DNA from 2 places in the Paenibacillus sp. 2TAF8 genome. Region 2 is predicted to be linked to the other one. Evidence: predicted binding sites of a transcription regulator. Region 2 holds the regulator's gene; the other holds the start of a gene.
The links. The regulator Rex, encoded in region 2, represses fermentation and respiration genes when NADH is low (regulators of the CRP and FNR family bind a similar motif). The targets are predictions, from matches to a motif close to TTGTGAAATATTTCACAA.

Region 1: the regulator Rex is predicted to act here: its motif matches at 1,465-1,482, upstream of nadA (quinolinate synthase NadA).

The regions. Positions count from the first base shown of each region.
Region 1 covers NZ_JBFRFN010000027.1:18,493-21,924, forward strand. The annotation lists gene nadB (L-aspartate oxidase) at 1-419, opposite strand, end outside; gene nadA (quinolinate synthase NadA) at 455-1,393, opposite strand; gene ftsH (ATP-dependent zinc metalloprotease FtsH) at 1,692-3,432, opposite strand, start outside.
Region 2 covers NZ_JBFRFN010000001.1:247,376-250,807, forward strand. The annotation lists gene dinG (ATP-dependent DNA helicase DinG) at 1-1,397, shown strand, start outside; gene AB4Z30_RS01265 (redox-sensing transcriptional repressor Rex) at 1,608-2,264, shown strand; gene AB4Z30_RS01270 (amidohydrolase) at 2,248-3,432, shown strand, end outside.

The DNA.
Region 1 (3,432 bases), on a different contig from region 2:
TCTCCGTTGGCATGTAAAATACGGCGGTGGCTGTGCGCACCTTCCTGCGTCAACGCCAACTCGCCGTTCTCCAGGTCAAACAATGTACCCAGCCGGATCAGTTCTCTGACACCGTCCGGCCCCTCGTTTACCAATACTTCAACTGCCTCGGATCGGCATAAGCCTGCTCCCGCAACAAGGGTGTCTTGCAAGTGGTATGCAGGCGAATCATCTTCAGCAATAACGGCCGCAATCCCTCCCTGCGCATATCTGGTGTTACTCTCAAGCAAAGACTTCTTCGTAATCATCAGTACACGATGCTGCTCGCTGGCCTTAATGGCCGTGAACAGACCGGCAATACCTGAACCAATTACCAGTACATCTGTCTCTACCATCGGTAGCGCAGAGAGATCAAAATCATCTATATAGTGCGGTATCATCTTATTCACCTGTCTCGGAGCAAGAGTAACGCATATTACTTCACCAGTAACATGCGCTCTAGTGATTCTCTGGCTTTATCAGCAACAGCCGGTGGGACATAAATCTGCGGTTTCATCGTTTCCAGACATTTGACCAGCTTCTTCAGGTTGTTGACCTTCATGTTAGGACATACGAGGAATTTGGTTGCAAAATGGAATTCTTTGTCCGGGCTGTCGAGACGAAGCTGATATCCTGTGCCATCTTCAGTACCTACAATGAATTGCTTGGTTGTTGATTTCTTGCAATACTCCAGAATGGCTGTCGTGCTACCTACAAAGTCACCCATTTCCACAACCTCAGGACGACACTCCGGGTGTACAACAAACTCAGCATTCGGATATTTAGCCTTCATTTCAACGACATCTTTGACGGTCAGCATATCATGCGTGTTACAGTAACCTTCCCAGATAATCATCTTTTTGTCTGTATGCTGCTGCACATAATGCCCCAGGTTTTTATCCGGTACCCAAATGATCTCCTCAGAGTCTACAGACTGGATTACACGAACAGCGTTAGCAGAGGTACAGCAAATATCTGTTTCTGCTTTGATCTCAGCCGAGGAATTAATGTATGTTACGACTTTGGCATTTGGATGCTGTGCCTTGAGTTTACGTAATCCGTCCACGTTCACCATATCGGCCATCGGGCATCCTGCACGTTCATCAGGAATCAGCACCGTTTTGTTCGGAGCCAAAATTTTAGCGCTTTCACCCATAAAATGAACACCACAGAATACGATAACATCCGCATCTGTCTGCGCTGCTTTCTGGGCCAGCAGGAAAGAGTCCCCACGGAAATCTGCGACTTCCTGTACCTCGTCACGTTGATAGTAATGAGCCAAAATAATAGCATTGCGTTCCTTCTTGAGTTCCATCAGCCGCTCACGCAGCTCACGATTCATCTCAGCCTTGCGCTCTAAAGCCAGAGCTTCCACTTGTGATCCTCTCCTTATCGGGACAGCGCCTGGCGCTGTTTCATAGGGTTAACCTAAGTCGTTATGTTCGCTGGTGAAACGAATCACAAGCGGTTTAACAACTAATGTACACAACGTTCACGACTCTGTCAATAAATGAAAAAAGGCAGGATATCTGCCCTTATCCCCCTTATACTGTCTGATTCGCCATCTAGCTCGTGATTATCTGTTCCTCCTCTAAATGAATAATTGTTGCAAAAAAAAGAGAGCCACAAGGGCTCTCTTTTCAATCCGGTAGCAATACCAGACATGTTACATATTATGATGTTGGCTTCGTGCCACCATCATTCGGATCATTGCTGCCCTTATCCAGGTCAGGAGCTTCATTCGGGATATCTCCAACCGGTGGCTCAGATGTTTCATCTTTGCCCTGAATGCGTACGCGAACATCGCCGATGTTATCAATGATTGGCTCACCGCCTTCATTTGGCGTACCTTCTCCCGAATTGTCATCGCCATCTACTTTTGGTGTCAAGGAACCTGTTTCGATCAATTGCTTGATCTGATCCATTTCCAACGTCTCCACCTCAAGCAGTGTTTCAGCAATCAGATGCATCTCTCTCGTATGTTTAGTAAGGAGAGCTTTACATTTCTCATAGCAGTCGTTAATAAAACGCTGCATCTCTTGGTCAATCTCATATGCAATCGAATCCGAGTAGTTCTGTTCGTGACCGATATCCCGTCCAAGGAATACCTGCCCTTGCGAACTTCCGAACTGCATTGGACCCAGTTTTTCACTCATACCGTATTCCATAACCATGCTGCGCACGATACCTGTCGCTTGCTGGAAGTCACTATATGCACCGGTACCAATCTCACCGATGAACAATTCCTCCGCCACACGACCACCAAGGAGTCCAGTTACTTTATCCAGCAGTTCCTGTTTGGTAACGAGCATACGATCTTCTTTTGGCAACATGATTACATATCCACCCGCACGTCCGCGCGGAATGATGGTCACTTTATGTACCATATCAGCATGTTCCAGGAAGTATCCTACAATGGTATGGCCTGCTTCGTGATAAGCGACGATACGTTTCTCGCGATCACTGATGACACGGCTTTTCTTCTCCGTACCCACGATAACACGGTCGATCGCCTCATCCACTTCGCGCATGGAAATATCTTTTCTGTTACGACGTGCTGCAAGCAATGCCGCTTCGTTCAGTAAGTTCTCCAAGTCTGCACCAGAAAAACCTGTTGTACGCTTCGCAATAATGTCCAGTTTCACATCTTTCGTGAGTGGTTTATTACGAGAGTGTACTTTCAGAACAGCTTCACGACCCCTAACGTCTGGACGATCCACTGTAATTTGACGGTCAAAACGACCTGGACGCAACAACGCAGGATCGAGAATATCTGCACGGTTTGTTGCAGCAACGATGATAATACCTTCGTTCGCACCGAATCCGTCCATTTCAACGAGCAATTGGTTGAGGGTTTGTTCACGTTCATCGTGACCGCCGCCCAGACCAGCACCACGCTGACGTCCCACTGCATCAATCTCGTCAATAAAGATGATACATGGTGCATTTTTCTTCGCATTTTCGAACAGGTCACGGACACGTGACGCACCGACACCGACAAACATTTCGACGAAGTCAGAACCTGAAATGCTGAAGAATGGTACTCCCGCTTCACCGGCTACGGCACGAGCGAGCAATGTTTTACCTGTACCCGGAGGACCTACAAGCAATACGCCCTTCGGAATACGTGCACCAACCGCTGCGAATTTCCGAGGGTCCTTGAGGAAGTCTACGACTTCAACAAGCTCTTGTTTCTCCTCGTCCGCACCCGCAACATCTTCAAATGTAACCCGCTTCTTCTCCTCATTGTAGAGACGAGCACGGCTTTTACCAAAGTTCATTACTTTACCGCCGCCGCCTTGAGCCTGATTGAACAGGAAGAAGAACAGCAGGAACATAATGATCAAAGGAATAAAGGAGGTCAGCAGTGTCAACCAGATGCTGTCACCTTTCATTGGTTCCTGGTGATATTCA
Region 2 (3,432 bases):
TTACGCTCGTACACACACTGACCCGTTTGTTTAAAGATAGTCGTAATGGTCAGCTTCCGATGCTTCGCTCTCAATTGTCAGGACACGAAAACGGCGTACAGTGGGGTTCAATGGTGGATCAGATGTTTCCTCTCGCCGTGGAAGTGAAGGAAATGTGGGATCGTCTGAGCGATGCTCTGTTTGGTCTTTTGCCTGAACGGAGTGATGCTTCTCCAGGGGAGACTGGACAGTTCTCGCTACGCCTTAAAGCGTCTCAGAAGCCCGCCAAGTGGCAGGAGTTGCAGGATTTGGAGAACCAGATCTACGTGACATTGGGTGATTTGGTGCGCAAGGGTGACAAACTACTGCTTGAAGTAAAAGAAGATCAAGATGATTATCAGGCCGACAGTCTGATCACGGATATCACCGGACTATTGAAAGATCTGACCACGATGAAGGAGAATTTAAGGTTCTTCATGCGTATGGACGATGCCAAGACGGTGTACTGGATGGAGGCGAGTGGTCAATTCCGCAGCAAGTCACTTCAGTTGTATGCTGTTCCGGTAGATGTAAGTGCACAACTGAAAGAGATGTTTTTCGATAAAAAGAAAAGCGTTGTACTTACTTCGGCTACGCTATCGGTAGATAAGTCATTCCAGTTCATGATTGAGCAGTTGGGCCTGCAGGAAGCTGCCGACAATAATCGGCTTCTGACTTCAATGCTTCCTTCTCCGTTCAATTATCGGGAACAGGCATTGTTAGTGATACCGCGTGATTTCCCGAGTCTGAAAGGCAGTGTAGGAGATGCACACTTTGTACAGATGCTGGTGCATTCTCTTGCCGAAACAGCGATAGCTACCCAAGGACGTATGATGGTGCTGTTTACTTCTTATAAAATGCTTCGACAAGTTTACGAGCCGCTCAAAGAGGCTTTGTCCGGAAATGACATCTCGCTGCTGGGGCAGGGTGTTGACAGCGGAAATCGTTCAAAGCTGACCCGACGCTTTCAGGATGCCAAAGCAGCGGTTCTACTGGGAACGAGCAGTTTCTGGGAGGGTGTGGATATTCCGGGTGAAGCGTTGACCTGTCTTGCCATTGTAAGACTGCCTTTCCAGCCGCCTAACCATCCGCTTCTGGAAGCGAAGAGTGAGCTGTTGCAAGAGCAGAAAAAAAATCCATTTATGAAGCTGTCTGTGCCGCAGGCAGTCATCCGTTTCAAACAGGGATTTGGCCGGCTTGTTCGGACGGGGAAGGATCGCGGTATCGTCATTGTGTATGATACACGAGTGATTGAGGCTTATTACGGCAAGTACTTCCTCTATTCACTGCCGGGACCCAAAATGGAGCATATGCTCACTGAACAGATGGTTCCACGCATCGCAGAATGGCTTGATCGCCCAAGTGAAAAGCAAAATTAATGATTTTTAGGCGATAATATTGCATTGCACATCTACATGACGTTAAACTCGAGGAAGACTTCTAAAAGGCAACGCATATATGGAACTTATAATCCCAAAAATACGGGCATTCTGTATGAAGAATAATGCATGGATTTTGCATGTATACAGAATGCTCATCTTTTCAATATTTATTACATTTTATCGTGGCAATGGTAAGGGGGAGCAGGAATGAAATCGGAAAAAATATCAGAAGCAGTAGTAAGGCGTTTACCTGTATATTTACGTTATTTGAACGAGTTGGTTCAGCGTGAGGTAACAACGGTTTCCTCACAGGAGCTTGGGCAGCGACTGGATCTGAATCCGGCTCAGATCCGCAAAGATTTGGCTTATTTCGGAGATTTTGGTCGCAAAGGGATCGGGTATGACGTCTCTTACCTGATTGAGAAGATTCGTCACATTTTAAAAATAGACCAGCAAATTAATGTAGCTCTGGTGGGAGCCGGTAATCTCGGACACGCATTGTCTAATTACAATGCATATCTGAAGGACAATATGAAAATTGTAGCTATTTTTGATTCCTTTGGGCCAAAGATTGGCAGTAAAATCAACACCCTGACGGTTCAACCGATGGAAGATCTTACGGAAGCGGTACAGAAAGATAACATCCGTATCGGCATTATTACCGTACCGGATATAGAAGCTCAGAACGTTGCCGATCAACTGATTGAATCAGGGATTGAAGCGATCTTGAATTTTGCACCAACGATTCTAAAAACGCCTCCGCATGTCCGCATTCATCATGCTGATTTTACAACGGATTTGCTCAGCTTGGCTTATTATTTGGAAAATGGGAAGGAAGAAGAGCAAGATGACAACAACGAATAAATGGGTAATCCACAATGGTAAGTTCGCAGTCAATGAAGGTGCAAACTGGACTGTGGTTCAAGGGTATATGGTCATTGAGAATGACAAGATTGTGCATATTGGTGAGACGTTGCCGGATGGAGACGAGAACCTATCCAAAGTAGATGGAAAAGGACTGTTCTTCCTGCCGGGTCTGATCAATACGCATGGTCATGCGGCGATGTCTCTTCTTCGTGGGCATGGTGATGATCTGGCACTACAAGTGTGGCTGCAAGAAAAAATGTGGCCAATGGAAGCGAAAATGACGTCAGAGGACGTGTATTGGGGAGCATCCCTTTCGGTGCTTGAGATGTTAAAAGGTGGAACAACAGCTTTCCTGGACATGTATGACCACATGGATCAGGTGGCTAAAGTGGTTGAACAGTCAGGGGCTAGAGCTGCGCTGGCTCGTGGTGTCATTGGACTGTGCTCCGAAGAAGAGCAGATGCGAAAGCTCGAAGAGTCCGCTGCATTTGCGCGTGAATGGAATGGACAAGCGGATGGACGCATCACAACCGTAATCTCTCCGCACGCACCGTACACATGCCCTCCAGATTACATAGAGAAGCTTGTACAGGTAGCACATGATTTAAACCTGCCACTTCATACGCACATGTCTGAGACATTACGTGAAGTGGAGCAGAATGTGACCGATTACGGCCTGCGTCCTGTGGCGCATTTGGAGAAGCATGGCTTCTTCTCGCGTCCTTCACTCGTAGCTCATGCTGTGCATCTGAACGACGAAGAGATCGAGATCTTGGCAAGTCATGATGTAGCTGTCTCTCATAATCCAGGAAGTAATTTGAAACTTGCATCGGGTGTTGCCCGTGTGCCTGCTCTGTTAAAAGCAGGTGTTACCGTGTCTCTTGGAACAGACGGACCGGCAAGCAACAACAATCTGGATATGTTTGAGGAAATGAGACTGGCAGCTTTAATTCATAAAGGAGTATCGGGTGACCCAACCGCCGTGCCTGCTGGGGAAGCATTGCTTCTTGGAACAGCGTACGGTGCGAAGTCGATCTTCCTGAACGATACTGGTGCATTGGAAGTTGGTAAAAAGGCTGATTTTATTGCGCTCAACATTGAACAGGCTCACTTCTATCCTCAAACGGATTTGATTTCCCATGCCATCTATTCGGCTTCGGCAAAA